Regions from separate parts of the Mycobacterium sp. E2699 genome, predicted to be linked through region 1. Evidence: riboswitches for the same ligand, from Rfam matches in the RefSeq annotation. Region 1 holds a riboswitch; the other holds the start of a gene.
The links. A riboswitch is a leader RNA that binds a small molecule or an ion and turns the genes downstream of it on or off. The one in region 1 is predicted to bind magnesium.
Positions count from the first base shown of each region.

Region 2: another riboswitch for magnesium. It lies ahead of A5696_RS27870 (hypothetical protein); the one in region 1 lies ahead of A5696_RS05310 (Rv1535 family protein).

Region 1 is NZ_LZJH01000036.1:3,145-10,973, reverse strand. Features, by position in the region: gene pks2 (type I polyketide synthase) at 1-2,284, opposite strand, end outside; gene A5696_RS05320 (carboxymuconolactone decarboxylase family protein) at 3,229-3,798, shown strand; gene A5696_RS05315 (nitronate monooxygenase family protein) at 3,831-4,955, shown strand; M-box (ykoK) riboswitch at 5,120-5,289, shown strand; gene A5696_RS05310 (Rv1535 family protein) at 5,566-5,799, shown strand; gene ileS (isoleucine--tRNA ligase) at 6,097-7,829, shown strand, end outside.
Region 2 is NZ_LZJH01000147.1:200,497-208,325, reverse strand. Features, by position in the region: gene A5696_RS26240 (TIM barrel protein) at 1-211, shown strand, start outside; gene A5696_RS26235 (DUF1214 domain-containing protein) at 228-1,436, shown strand; gene A5696_RS26230 (acyltransferase family protein) at 1,646-3,646, shown strand; gene A5696_RS26225 (O-methyltransferase) at 3,649-4,308, opposite strand; M-box (ykoK) riboswitch at 4,437-4,624, shown strand; gene A5696_RS27870 (hypothetical protein) at 4,889-5,104, shown strand; gene A5696_RS26220 (NRAMP family divalent metal transporter) at 5,207-7,018, shown strand; gene A5696_RS26215 (NADP-dependent oxidoreductase) at 7,010-7,829, opposite strand, start outside.

The sequences.
Region 1 (7,829 bases):
CGCGCGGGTCGAACGAGGTGGCCGAGTAGTACGGCACCTCCGGGGTCAACGGCTCGATCTCGGCCAGCACGTCGTACAGCTCGTCGAGGATCGGGTCGACCTGCGGCGAGTGCGACGCCACGTCGACGGCCACCTCGCGGGCCATCACCTCGCGCTGCTCCCACACCTCCACCAGCTCGCGGACGGTGTTCGTTGCGCCGCCGATGACGGTGGACTGCGGCGAGGCCACCACCGCCACCACGGCGTCGTTGACACCGCGGGCCATGAGTTCCGAAAGCACTTGCTGCGCAGGCAATTCCACCGACGCCATCGCGCCCGAGCCGGCGATCGTCGTCATCAGCCGCGAGCGGCGGCAGATCACCCGCACGCCGTCCTCGAGCGACAGCGCCCCGGCGACGACGGCCGCCGCGGACTCGCCCATCGAGTGGCCGATCACCGCACCGGGGGAGACCCCGTAGGACTTCATCGTGGTCGCCAGCGCAACCTGCATGGCGAAGATCGTGGGCTGCACGCGGTCGATGCCCGTCACCTTCTCGGGCGCGGTCAGCGCCTCGGTCACCGAGAAGCCCGATTCGTGGGCGATCAGCGGCTCGATCTCGGCGATGGCCGCCGCGAACGCGGGCTCCTTGGCCAGCAGGTCGGCGCCCATGGTGGCCCACTGCGAACCCTGACCGGAGAACACCCACACGGGGCCGCGCTGCTCCTGGCCCACGACTTCCTGGAAGAGGGCGTCGCCGCCGGCGACCTCGCGCAACGCCGCCAGCAGCTCCGGGGTGTCGCCGGCCAGCACCGTGGTGCGCACGGAGCGGTGCCCGCGCCTGCGCGCCAGCGTGTAGGCCAGATCCGGTGCCGACACGTCCGTCGCCCGCGCCTCGACCCACTCGGCGAGCCGGGCGGCGGTCTCCCGCAGCCCGTCGGCCGAGGTGGCCGACAGCGGGAACAGCAGCGTGCCGTCGCGGCGGGCCCTGGTCGCCGCCCCGTTGCGGGAAAGCGGCTCGGGGGCCTGCTCGACGATGGCGTGCACGTTGGTGCCGGAGATGCCGTACGCCGACACCGCCGCGCGTCGCGGCTGCCCGCCGTTCAGCGGCCACGGCGTATTCTCTTGCGGCACAAACAATCCGGTGTCGATCCGGGCCATCTCGTCGGGCAGCGCCTCGAAGTGCAGGTTCTTGGGGACCACACCATGCTGGACGGACAGGACCGCCTTCATCACGCCAAGCGCGCCGGCGGCGGCCTGGAGGTGCCCGAAGTTGGTCTTCGAGGCGCCGAGCACGCAGGGGTTGCCGATGCCGTATACCTCGGCGAGGCTGCCGTATTCGATCGGGTCACCGACGGGGGTGCCGGTGCCGTGCGCCTCGACCATGCCGACGGTGCCGGCATCCACGCCCGCCGCCGCGAGGGCGGAGCGGTACACCGCCGCCTGCGCCTCGCCCGACGGCATCGCGATGTTCGGCGTGTGGCCGTCCTGGTTGGCGGCAGTGGCGCGAATCACACCCAGAATCCGGTCGCCGTCCCGCTGAGCGTCGGTCAGGCGCTTGAGCAACAGGACCACGCAGCCCTCGCCGGAGACGAAGCCGTCGGCCTTGACGTCGAACGCGTGGCAGTGCCCGGTGCCCGACAGCATGCCGCCCGCCGACGCGGAGGCGGACCTGCGCGGCTCCATCATCACGTTGACGCCGCCGGCGAACGCGAGTTCGCTCTCGCCGTCGTTGAGGCTGCGGCAGGCCTGGTGGATGGCGAACAGGCCGGACGAGCAGGCGGTGTCGATCGTGACCGCGGGGCCGTGCAGGCCGAGCGCGTAGGAGACGCGCCCGGAGGCCATGCAGGAGATGGTGCCCGGGTTTCCGTAGGGTCCGTCGAAGGCGTCGGTGGCGGCGTGAACGAATTGGTAGTCGCCGTAATTCAATCCGACGAAAACGCCCGTTTCCCCGGCGATGGTGTCCTTGGTGAGGCCGGCATGTTCCATGGCCTCCCACGCGGTTTCCATGAGCAGCCGGTGCTGCGGGTCCATGGCCGTGGCTTCTTTTTCGGTGATGCCGAAGAACTCGGGGTCGAAGTCACCGACGTTGTCGAGGAAGGAGCCCCACTTGCAGACGGAACGGCCAGGCACACCCGGTTCGGGGTCGTAGTAGTAGTCGACGTCCCAGCGCTCGGCCGGAATCTCCTTGACAAAGTCGTCACCGCGCAACAACGCTTCCCAAAAGAGGTCAGGGGAGTTGATGCCCCCGGGCAGCCGGCATGCCATCCCGATGACGGCGACCGGAGTAACGCCTGCCTTATCCACTGTCCTTCACCTCTCCTTGCCTATCCACAAGTTCCTATCACTGCTGCTCGCTCTTATCAGAGCTTCGAGAAATCTCGCCGAATTTTTTTGCGCGAGCTAGCAACTCCGCGAGCAACACGCAAACAACCCACCGACCCCCGCAATCGAAGCCCGCCTTATCAACGTGGCGCGATCAGCAGCGTAGCGGCTCGCCCCGAACCGCGTGGAAAAATCGTGCGAACGTACAAAAATTTAACAACGCCCGACCCATCGTCGCTGACAGGAAGCTCGAGGCACCGAGCGTTCACATACTTTTCGCACGAAAATTGGCCGTGACAGTGAACTCTAGTCGAGCCAGAGGCGCTGTGCCGCAACTGCTCCGGCGACGTGCGGACCTGCGTGGCAAACCAGACCATGCGCGTTGTCACCACCGCGGCGGCGGGGCAGCACGTTGTCGCCCGACCCGGAATGGCCGCGGCGGAAACCAAATTGGGCACCCCGATGCGCTGCATCGGGATGCGTAATCCCGCCATAGTAGGGGCTATTGGGAAAGCCCGCAGGGAAATCGCTGAAATCTTTAAGATTGCAAGTTAAGTCCCGATTAAAAGTCGGCGGATTCGTCCCGCGCGGGGATATGCCGGTGGTCCGAACGGTCGCCTGGCCCGAGGGCGGCGCAGTTATCTGGCGGGACGGCCGGGTTGTCCGCATTCGCGGGCGGTGGACCGTGGTGGGCGTATGCGACAGGGGCCCAGAGGCATTCGGTTGGCCAGAGCGCTCGCGGGGTTTGCCGGCACCGCACGGCACCGGGTGCGATGCCCCCCGGGGTTCGGCCTTGGCGTTGCGGACTTTTCGCCGGCGCTCCGGCCGGGCGAAAGCCGCCTGGCGAGACGCGCGGCTGGCTACGATGGCCGGTGAACGTGAGGTGTCTCACAAGCGCACGGAGTGTTCGCACCATGACCGCACCCATCGGGCAAGCCCGGGTCCCCAGATTGCCGCTCGACGAGGCCAAAGCCGCCGCCGACGAAGCCGCGGTGCCCGACTACATGGCCGAGCTCAGCATCTTCCAGGTGTTGCTGAACCATCCGACACTGGCGCGCGCCCTCAACGACCTGCTCGCCACCATGCTCTGGCACGGCGCGCTGGACCCGCGGTTGCGCGAGCTCGTCATCATGCGGATCGGCTGGCTCACCGCGTGCGACTACGAGTGGACCCAGCACTGGCGCGTGGCGTCGCTGTTGGGCGTGAGCCCCGACGACATGCTCGGCGTGCGCGACTGGCAGCGGCATGACGGCTTCGGGCCCGTTGAGCGCGCGGTGCTGGCGGCCACCGACGACGTGCTGCGCGACGGCGCCGTCAGCGCGGACAGTTGGGCCGCCTGTTCGCGCGAATTACACGGCGACACAACGGTTCTCATCGAGCTCGTCACCGCGATCGGCGCGTGGCGAATGGTCGCGTCGATCCTGCACAGCCTCCAGGTTCCGTTGGAAGAGGGGGTGTCCAGCTGGCCGCCGGACGGCCGGTCGCCTCACGATTGACTTATCAGTCGCCTAACTCTTAGCGTCGGGCAATGCGAACCAGGGTCGCCGAAATGCTGGGGGTCGAATTTCCGATCTGCGCCTTCAGCCACTGCCGCGACGTCGTCGCCGCGGTCACCAACGCGGGCGGGTTCGGGGTGCTCGGGGCTGTCGCGCACAGCCCCCAGCGTCTGCAGAACGAGCTGACCTGGATCGAGGAGCAGACGGGCGGCAAGCCCTACGGGGTCGACCTGCTGCTGCCACCCAAGTACGTCGGCGCCGAGCAGGGCGGAATCGACGCCCAACAGGCCCGTGGGCTGCTGCCCGAGGAGCACCGCGCGTTCGTGGAGGACATCCTGTCCCGCTACGGCGTCGCGCCGCCCGCCGAGGAGCCCCGGGCCTCGTCAGGCGGCCTCAACATCTCGCCCAAGGGGTACGAACCGCTGCTGGACGTCGCCTTCGCCCACAACATCCGGCTGATCGCCAGCGCGCTCGGGCCCCCGCCCGCCGACCTCGTCGAGCGCGCCCACCAGCACGACGTCCTGGTGGCCGCGCTGGCGGGCACCACCGGCCACGCGCGGCGGCACGCGGCCGCGGGTGTCGACCTGATCGTCGCGCAGGGCACCGAGGCCGGCGGCCACACCGGCGAGGTGGCGACCATGGTGCTGGTGCCCGAGGTGGTGGATGCCGTCGCGCCGGTTCCCGTCCTGGCCGCCGGGGGGATCGCCCGCGGCCGGCAGGTGGCCGCGGCCCTGGCGCTGGGCGCCGAAGGGGTGTGGTGCGGATCGGTGTGGCTGACCACCGAAGAGGCCGAGACGGTTCCCGTCGTCAAGGAGAAGTTCCTGGCGGCGAGCTCGTCGGACACGGTGCGATCCCGGTCGATGACCGGCAAGCCGGCGCGGATGCTGCGCACCGCCTGGACCGACGAGTGGGCCCGCCCGGACACTCCCGATCCCCTCGGCATGCCGCTGCAGACCGCCCTCGTCACCGGCGCGCAGGTGCGTATCAACCAGGCCGCCACCCATCCCGGTTCCGAGGCGCGCGAGCTGGCCACCTACTTCGTCGGCCAGGTGGTCGGCTCGCTGGACAAGGTGCGCCCGGTGCGCTCGGTGGTGCTGGACATGGTGGAGGAGTTCATCGACACGATCGGCCGGCTCGACGGTCTGGTCGATACGTGACCGGCGCCGCCGCGTGGTCAGCGCCGATTTCGTGGCGGCGCGGGTGTTGGAACGGGCCGACCCTGGCTGAATGCTGTGTGCGCGCGTAATAAACGCATAAAGATTGAGTGACAAGGCGCACACCGCGTTGACCGGGTCATAGCCGTCGTGCATGATCGGTCGCGTATGCACCTCGTTAGGTGAGGCGTCTACACGAATACAGGCCACTGACCCCGAACGTCCAAAGACGCCCCGGGTCAGGACAGCTCCTCCCGGCTTAAGGGTTGAGCCCAGGTGGCTTCCGGAATATCGGACACGTCGTGTAGTGCCAAAGCTCTGACGAGAGGGGTGCGGATCTCCGGCGGTCGCCGGTTTCTGGACTCCTTGTGGTGCGCGTGGATCGTGCGGACAACCGCACGCGTCGTGACGTCGAGGAGGTGAGGGACGTATGAGTTCCAGCGACAGTCCGGATCGAAGTCCGGGCAGTGTTCCGTCCCGATCCGACCTCCGGCGCGAAGTTCGCGGTTAGCCAATCGCCTTCGCGGCCAAGCACTCTCGGATCGGAACCACAACGGGATGGGACACGTCAGTCCAATCAGCGCTCGTTTGGGATTCCCGCCAGGAGGCGATCATGACCGCAGTTCTGCACGACGAAGTAGTAACCGTAGCGCCCGCCCGCAAGCTGACGGTGGTGCGCGACGCGACCCCGGCCCCCGCCCCCAAGAAGGCCGTGCGCCGGGCCGAGAGCCGGACCATCGTCATCAGCGACCCGCTGGTGGACGGCGCCGCGCACTTCTTGGCCGTTGGCGTGCGTCACGTGTACGCCGCCCTGTGGCGGGCCGGTGTGCTCGAGGTCCGGGCGTAGTGGGCACCATCGATGCTCCGAGGGGCTACCCGGCCGCAGGTCTTGCCTGAGGCCAGGTGGCCCCTTGGAGTGCGGCATCCGTAGAATCGACGCAGTGGCATCGATCCGGCGATCACCGGGGAGCCTTCGGAAGAACGGCCGGCACGGCTCAGTAGAACCGAACGGGTAGGCCCGTCACAGCCTGCATCGAGCGGTCGCGCGACAGCGCGGCAAGCGGGGTGGTACCGCGGCGCTCGCGCACCGTGCGCGTCGTCGTCCCCGGCCAGAGCAGGACGGCCACAGGAGACGACACACATCGTGACCGAGAACGCTGACGTCAAGGCGTATCCGAAGCCGGGGGCGCCGGACTTTCCGGCGCTCGAGCTGGAGGTCCTCGACTACTGGGCCCGTGACGACACCTTCCGGGCCAGCATCGCCCGCCGCGACGGCGCCCCGGAGTACGTGTTCTACGACGGGCCGCCGTTCGCCAACGGGCTGCCCCACTACGGCCACCTGCTCACCGGGTACGTCAAGGACATCGTCCCGCGCTACCGCACCATGCGCGGCTACAAGGTGGAGCGCCGCTTCGGCTGGGACACCCACGGGCTGCCCGCCGAGCTCGAAGTCGAGCGCCAGCTGGGCATCAACGACAAATCGCAGATCGACGACATGGGCATCGCCGCGTTCAACGAGGCCTGCCGCGAATCGGTGTTGCGTTACACCGACGAGTGGCAGGCCTACGTCACGCGGCAGGCGCGCTGGGTCGACTTCGACAACGACTACAAGACGCTCGATCCGTCCTACATGGAGTCGGTGATCTGGGCGTTCAAACAGCTGTGGGACAAGGGCCTGGCCTACGAGGGCTACCGGGTGCTGCCGTATTGCTGGCGCGACGAAACCCCGCTGTCCAACCACGAATTGCGGATGGACGACGACGTCTACCAGAGCCGCCAGGACCCGGCGCTGACCGTGGGATTCAAGGTGGTCGGCGGGGCGTTGGATGGGGCCTACCTGTTGGTGTGGACCACCACCCCGTGGACCCTGCCGTCGAACCTTGCGGTGGCCGTCAACCCCGAGGTGAGTTACGTGCAGGTACGGGTGGGGGAGCGGCGGTTCGTGCTGGCCGAGGCCCGGCTGGCCGGCTATGCCCGCGAATTCGGTGAAGAGCCCGAGGTGCTCGGCACGCTTTCGGGCGCCGAGCTGTTGGGCATGCGCTACCTGCCGCCGTTCCCGTATTTCATGGACAGCCCCAAGGCTTTTCAGGTGCTGGCGGGCGAGTTCGTCACCACCGAGGACGGCACCGGGATCGTGCACATGGCGCCGGCCTACGGCGAGGACGACATGGCGGTCTGCGACGCGGCGGGCATCGCGCCGGTGACCCCGGTGGATTCCAAAGGCCGCTTCGACGCGACCGTCCCGGACTACCAGGGGCAGCGGGTCTTCGACGCCAACCCGAACATCATCCGGGATCTGAAGAACGGCACCGGCCCGGCGGCGGCGAACGGCGCGGTGCTGGTCCGCCACGAGACGTACGAGCACCCGTATCCGCACTGCTGGCGGTGCCGCAACCCGCTGATCTACCGGGCGGTGTCGTCGTGGTTCGTCGCGGTCACCGAATTCCGGGACCGCATGGTCGAACTCAACCAGCAGATCACCTGGTACCCCGAACACGTCAAGGACGGCCAGTTCGGCAAGTGGCTGCAGGGCGCCCGGGACTGGTCCATCTCGCGAAACCGCTACTGGGGCACGCCAATTCCGGTGTGGAAGTCCGACGATCCCGCCTACCCGCGCGTCGACGTCTACGGCAGCCTCGACGAGCTGGAGCGCGACTTCGGGGTGCGGCCCACCAATTTGCACCGGCCCTACATCGACGAGCTGACGCGGCCCAACCCCGACGACCCCACCGGCCGCAGCACGATGCGGCGCATCCCCGACGTGCTCGACGTGTGGTTCGACTCGGGCTCGATGCCGTACGCCCAGGTGCACTACCCGTTCGAGAACGGCGAGTGGTTCTTGGGCGGGGCGGCGGGAGAGCCCGAAGCCCACTACCC
Region 2 (7,829 bases), on a different contig from region 1:
CCGGGCCCTGCCGGCCCGCGCCGTACCGGGCGACGGCGCGATCCCGATCGAAACCTTCGTGGCTCAGACGCTGGCCGGGGGCTACCGGTTCGGTTTCGACCTGGAATTGCTCGGGCCGCGAATCGACGCGGAAGGCAGGCTGGCGGCGGCCGGGCGAGCGTGCGCGACGGTCAGCGCGATGCTGGACAGGCTTGGGCAGCGGAGCAGCTGAGAAAGGGCGTGGCGCGGTGGCTTTCGGTGATGGGCCCGATGATGCGGCACTCGACCGCGCGTGGAGCGAATTCTGCGAACGATTGAAAACCGCCGGCAGTCAGGCGTTCAAGGACTTGAACGCGACCTCTGGCCTGCAGCGTGCCGACGCGTTTCGCTTTCTCACCCAGAACCTGGGGCAGGCTTTTGATCTGGCCCTGGAAACCCGCGACACCCGCTACCCGGCGATGCACGCCTTTTGCAGTCCCACCCGCAAGCTGGGGGGCGACTGCGCCGACTTCACCTACCAACAGGTCTGGATCGACGGCGAATCGACGTACCGCATCAGCGGAACCCGCGGCACCGCACCGTTTTTCAACGTCACCGTGCAAGGCTCGCGTCCGGACGGTCCACACGTCCTGCACGAGCCGTTCGGTGACGTGCCGGAGGCGAACCTGTTCGGCGACCAACTCCGCGTCGAGCCGGACGGCACGTTCGAGCTGTACGTCGGTGGTTCCGAGCGCGGGCCGAACTGGCTGCCGACCACCGCCGGTTCGCGCAAGCTGTTCATCCGCCAGGGCTTCGACCGCTGGGACGAGCGTCCCGCGCGGATGCGGATCGAGCGCGTCGACATGGACTCGCCCAAGCCGCTGCCGACTCCCGACACGATGGTTGCGGCCATGCGCTGGGCGGGTGAATTCGTCACCGGCCTGATGAGCGACTGGCCCGAGTTCCCGTTCGCCCACGGCGGCGTCGACGGCGAGCACCCCAACAGGTTCCCCGCCCCGGCGGCATCCGAGGCGGACGCCAAACGCGGCCGAACCGCCGCCAACATGTACTGGGAGCTGGCGCCCGACGAAGCCCTCATCGTCGAGTTCGACGCCCACGAGGGCTTGTGGATGATCACCAACATGGGGGCCTACTTCACCAGCATGGACTACCTGTACCGGCCGGTGAGCTACACCCCGAGCCGCGCATCGGTCGACAACGACGGCAAAGTCAGACTGATTCTGGCCCATCGGGACCCGGGTTTCCGCAACTGGATCGACACCCAGGGATTCGAGCGCGGCAACCTCACCTACCGCCACCTGCTCGCGGGTCGGCCGGCGACACTGGCGACCCGGCTCGCCAAACACGCCGACCTCGCGCGCGCGTTACCGCCGGAAACCGCGCGCGTCACCCCCGCCGAGCGCACCGCGCTGATGCGGGAACGCTTCCACGGTGTCCTGAACCGATTTCCGCTCTGATACCCGGCTCCCCGCGCGTGTCTTTCCGGCTGTCCCGGCCGCGCCGCAATTAGGCTTGCTCCGATCAAGAGGAGGGGCAGCGACGTATCGGCATCAACTTTGGCGCCGGGCGACAAGCGGGTCAGGGCGCATCAGCAACGGACATTGAGCCGGGCGGGAGGCACCCCGCACCGGCGCGTTCTGCTTCCCGGCCCCGGTGGGTTGCCCCGGTGCGCCGCGCCGGCCGGATCGCGATCTGGGATCAACCGGACCGCCGCAGCGGCATCCCGGCGCTGGACGGCCTGCGCGCGATCGCGGTCGCGCTGGTGCTCGTCGGGCACGGCGGCATCCCCGGCGTGGGCGGCGGGTTCATCGGCGTCGACGTCTTCTTCGTCCTCAGCGGCTTCCTCATCACCTCGCTGTTGTTGGACGAGCTGCGGCGCACGGGCCGCATTGAGCTGACCGGCTTTTGGATCCGGCGCGCGCGCCGGCTGGTGCCGGCGCTGCTGTTGATGGTGCTCAGCGTGGGCGCGGCCCGCGAGCTGCTGCCCAGCCAGTCGCTCACCGGGTTGCGTGACGACGCGGTCGCGGCCTTCCTCTGGGTGGCGAATTGGCGGTTCGTCGCGCAGAAGACGGACTATTTCACCCAGGGCGCCCCGCCCTCGCCGCTTCAACACACCTGGTCGCTCGGGGTCGAGGAGCAGTATTACTTCGTCTGGCCGGTCCTGCTGATCGCGGTCACCCTGCTGTTGGCCGCGCGGGCCAGGCGCTACTTCCGACGGGCCACCGTCGGCGGCGTGCGGTTCGCCACCTTCGTGATCGCGACGGTGGGGGCGTTGGCGTCCGCGGTGCTCACCGTCGTCCTCGCCTCCGAGTCCACCCGCGACCGGATCTATTTCGGCACCGACACCCGCGCGCAGGCGCTGTTGATCGGCGCCGCGGCGGCGGCTCTGCTGGTGCGGGATTGGCCATCGATGAACCGCGGCTGGTGCCTGATCCGCACCCGGTGGGCAAGGCGGGTGGCCCGTCTGTTGCCGATGCTCGGCCTGGCCGGCCTGGCGGCGGCCACCCACTATGCGACCGGCGGCGCCGGCGAGTTTCGCCACGGCCTGTTGGTCGGGGTCGCGATCGCTTCGGTCCTCGTGGTCGCGCCGGTGGCGATGGAACAGCGCGGCGTTGTTGCCCGCATCCTCGCCCTGCGCCCCCTGGTGTGGCTGGGCACCATCTCCTACGGCGTCTACCTGTGGCACTGGCCAATCTTCTTGGCGCTCAACGGCGAACGCACCGGATGGTCGGGGTTGCCGCTGTTCGCCGCCCGGTGCGCTGCCACCGTGGCGGTCGCCGCCGCGTCGTGGTGGCTGGTCGAGCAGCCGATCCGGCGCTGGCGGCCGGCGCGGGTGCCCCTGTTGCCGCTGGCGGCGGCCACCGTGGCCAGCGCCGCTGCGGTGACGCTGTTGGTCATTCCGGTGGGAACCGGGCCCGGTCTGCGCGAGGCGGGCCTGCCACCGGGGGTGTCGGCCGTCGCCGCGGTCTCGCCCTCACCGCCCGCCGGTAGCCGGCCCGCGCCGCGCGATCCGCGCCGGCCCTTCACGGTTTCGGTGTTCGGTGATTCGATCGGGTGGACGTGGATGCACTACCTGCCGCCCACGCCGGGATTCGCCTTTCTGGACCACACGGTCATCGGCTGCAGCCTGGTGCGCGGGACCCCGTACCGGTACATCGGCCAAACCCTCGAGCAGCGGCCGGAATGCGACGGCTGGCCCATCCGATGGTCGGCGCAGATGAGCCAGGACCAGCCTGACGTCGCGCTGTTGATCATCGGCCGGTGGGAAACGGTCGACCGCGTCAACGAGGGCCAGTGGACGCACATCGGCGACCCCACCTTCGACGCCTACCTCAACGGCGAACTCGAACGCGCACTGAACATCGTGGGCGCCACTGGCGTTCGCGTGGTGGTGGCCACCGTGCCCTACAGCCGGGACGGCGAAAAGCCGGACGGCCGCCTTTATCCGGAGGACCAACCCGACCGCGTCAACCTGTGGAACGCCATGCTGCGCAGGACCGTTGCCCACCACCCGAATGTCCGGATCCTCGACCTGAACAAGAAGCTGTGCCCCGACGGCGTCTACACCGCCAAGGTCGACGGCATCAAGGTGCGCAGCGATGGCGTCCACCTCACCCCAGAAGGCGTGAAATGGCTGACGCCGTGGCTCGAGGAATCCCTGCGCTGACCCTAATCGCCCGTGCGGCAGCTGATTTCCATGCTGTCGCTTTCCCGGACGGCAAAGTTGAAGCTCACGTAGCCGTTGCCCGGGTCGCGCACCCGGTCGAGATAGGGTCGGGTGTCCTCGGCGCTGGCATTGTCGGCGATGACCAACGCGCCCGTCGTCAGGCGCGGTTCGAGCAGTTCGATCACCGGCAGGTAGAGGTCCTTCCAGCCGTCGAGAAGCACGAAATCAACGGGCCCGTCCAGCTCGGCCAGCGTGATCAGCGCGTCCCCCTCGAGGATGGTGATCACGTCATCCAGACCGGTCTCGGCGAATGTCCGCCTGGCCGCGGCGATCTTGGGGGCGCTGAGCTCGGTGGTCACCACCCGCCCGGTGCCGTTGTCGCGCACCGCCGACGCCAGGTGCACCGCGGAGATTCCGAAGGACATGCCGAACTCGACGATCGTCGCCGGCCGGGTCGCGCGCACCAGGGCATACAGCAGGCGGCCGGCTTCCGGTGTGACCGGGATGTAGAACTCGCTCATGGCGTCGGCGCGCTCTTGCGCGCTCATCGGGCGGTCGAAATCACCGTGCATCTCGCGCAACCGCGACATCTGATCTTTCGTTTCGGCGTACATCCGGTCGAGGAGCGTCGCGACGTTGGGCGCCTGCAAAGTATTGGCCATGCCGTCGAGGGTAGGCCTCGACCGATGGAACGAAGGACGGCCCCGGTGGGCGCCGGTTAACGCAAACCCACGTCAAGGTTGCGTAAACGAGTTTGACGAGCTCGCGGGCCTCGGGCAAGATGGACGGGCAAGCACCTCGGTAGGTGAGGCGTCTGCACGGATACAGGCCACTGACCCCGAACGTCGAGAGACGCCCCGGGTCAGGACAGCTCTTCCCGGACCCAAGGGTTGAGCCCAAGTGGCTTCCGGATCGCGACCGTCGGCTAAATCCGGATACGCCGTGCAGTGCCAAAGCTCCGAACGAGAGGGGTGCCATCGGCGCTCTGCCGCCGGTGATTCGAGCCTCTCCCGTTCAGGTGAATGTGACGACACCCGCGTGTGTCCCGGCCGTGAGGAGGTGAGGGCGAGATGAGTCCCGGCGACAGTCCCTATCCGAAATCCGTCTTGTCCCGACCCGGTTCCGGCATTCCTTCTGCCGCCTGAGTTTTCGGGCTTCCGTCTGACCCCGCGCGTCGCAACGCGGTTTTCCGGGGTCGCCGCGCATGCCACGAACCGATCGGACCTGCGACAGGAGAAGATCATGGTTTTTGTTGTTACACAGCGTGTCACCGGTCACACCGGTGGACGCAGAGAAGCGTTGCTGCGTTCGGCGCGGCTGCTTGCGAACAAGTTGCACATGCGGACCGCACTGACTCCCCAGGAGCGGGCCAACCTGTATGTGTCGCGGATGCCTATCGCGGTAATCACGGCGTCGCTCGGCGGGCACCCGTCGGGCAGCGCGGACGGCCGTCGGTGATCGGCCCCGCCGGCCGCCCGGTGGCGGGCACTGCGCCCGTCGCCGGGTGACTGGCCGGCTATCGCGGTCTCCCACCAATCCACTTGAGAGAGCCGGACTCCTATGACTTCGACCCCGACCCAGCATCGTGGCGGCTTGCGCGCCGCATTCAGTCGCGGCGGAGCAGTGGCTCCGCCTCCAGGCTCCGACGGCGCCGGCCAGGCGGTATTGGACTCGGCGCACACCGGCGACATCGTCGGCGCGTTCGGCCGAATCCGGCGCGATGGCACCGGCGGCTTCGACGCTTTCAGTGGGCGTTGGCGCCGCCTGCGGACCCTGGCGGTCATCACCGGCCCCGGGCTGATCGTGATGGTGGGCGACAACGACGCCGGCGGCGTCGCGACCTATGCGCAGGCCGGCCAAAACTACGGGATGGGGCTGTTGTGGACGTTGGCGCTGCTGATCCCCGTGCTCTACGTCAACCAGGAAATGGTGCTGCGATTGGGAGCGGTCAGCCGGGTGGGCCACGCCCGCTTGATCTTCGAGCGGTTCGGCAAGTTCTGGGGCGCGTTCAGCATCGGTGATCTGCTGATCCTCAACGCCCTGACGATCGTCACCGAATTCATCGGCGTCTCGCTGGCGCTCGGATTTTTGGGCTGCCCCAAGATCATCGCCATCCCCGCCGCTGCCGTGTTGTTGTTCGCCGTCGTGGCCGGGGGGTCGTTTCGGCGATGGGAAGGACTGATGTTCCTGCTGATCGCTGTCAACGTGCTCATCGTCCCGATGGTGCTGATGGTGCATCCCTCCCTGAAGGCAACCGCCGGCGGACTGGTACCGCAGTTCCCGGGCGGGCTCAACTCCACCGTGCTGTTGTTGACCGTTGCGATCGTCGGCACCACGGTGGCCCCCTGGCAATTGTTCTTCCAGCAGTCCAACGTCGTGGACAAGCGCATTACGGCGCGCTGGATCCCTTACGCCCGAGCCGATTTGGTCATCGGAATCGTCGTGGTCATGGCCGGCGCGACTGCGCTGATGGCCGTGACCGCCTTCGGTTTGGCGGGAACCACCGACGTCGGCAACTTCACCGACGCGGGTGCGGTTGCGACCAGTCTGCGAGACCACCTGGGCAAGCCGGTGGCGGTGCTGTTCGCGATCATCCTACTGGACGCGTCGCTGATCGGGGCCAACGCCATCGGGCTTTCCACGACTTACGCCATCGGTGACGCGATGGGCAGGCGACACTCACTGCACTGGAAGCTCACCGAGGCCCCGCTGTTCTACGGCGGATACGCATTGCTGCTCGGGGTTTCCGCTGCGGTCGCCTTCAGCCCCGATCACGTGCTGGGCCTGGTGACCCAGGGCGTGCAGGCGCTGGCCGGTGTCTTGCTGCCCTCGGCGACGGTGTTTCTGGTCTTGCTCTGCAACGACCGCGCAGTGCTGGGGCCGTGGATAAACACGGTGCGCCAGAACATCATCGCGTGGACCATCGTGTGGTCTCTGGTCCTGTTGTCGCTGGCGTTGACGGCGACGACGTTCTTCAAGAATCTGCCAACCGCCGCCATCGAGGCAGGCCTCGCAATCGGCGCGGTGGTCGGAATCGTCGGCGGCGCGGCCGCCATCGTCGCGGGTCGGCGGTCCAGCGATCGGCGTGAGGCGGAAGCCATCGTGCAGCGCTTCGGCGATGGTCTGGATCCCGAGCAGGTCGATGAGATCGACGATGCCCGGTCGCTCACCAGGGCCGAGCAGCGTGCCTTGCGCCGAGAGGACCGTGCGAACTGGCAAACCCCCAACCTCGCCGGTCTGGAGCGTCCGACGATGTCGCCACTCCGCCGGGCGGGACTGTTGACGCTGCGTGGCTACCTGGTCTTGGCCATCGTGTTCGTCATCATCAAGGTCATCGAGATCGCTGTGGTCGGACCGGCTGCCTCACTGTGAACCTTGGGGCAGCAGAACGATTTTGCCGCGGGTGTGCCGCTTCTCGAGCTCTTCGTAGGCGTCGGCGACCCGGTCCAGCGGATAGCTGGCCGCGACCTCGAACTCGATGGCGCCGGTGACGATCAGGTCGGCCATCTCGGCGAGCACCTCGGTTGTCGACGCGTCGGCGCTGCCTTCGGTCTTGGCGCCGACCTCGCCGGCTTTCTGGAACGCGATGATCGTGTCGATGCGCTCGGGCGCGACGCCGAGATCCACAGCGAGCTGGACGTACTCGGGGCCGAACAGGTCGATGAACGCGTCGATTCCGTTCGGTGCGGCCTCCCGCAGGCGATCGGCCAGCCCGTCGCCGTAGGCGACGGGGGTGACGCCGTGGGCGCGCAGCCAGTCGAAGTTGCCGGGACCCGCGATGCCCAGCACCCGCGCCTTGCGCAGGGTCAGCAGTTGCACGGCCAGGCTGCCGACGCCGCCCGCGGCCGCCGAAACGGCGACCGTCTCGCCCGGTTGCGGGTCGACCGCGCGCACGGCGGCGTACGCCGTGACGCCGACCACGTACAGCGAACCTGCTGTTTCCCAACTCATTTGGCTTGGCCTGCGGATCAGCTGATCCACCGGAACGGCGGTGTGGGTGGCGTGGCTGGATCGGCGGAAGCTGAACCCCAGCACCTCGTCGCCGACGGAAAACCGGGTCACTCCGGGTCCGACGGCTGTCACGACCCCGGCGAGATCGCTGCCCTGCCCGGACGGGAAGGTGGCTGGGAACATCTCGTGCAGCGCCCCGGTTCGGATGGCGGCCTCGCCGGGATTGATCCCG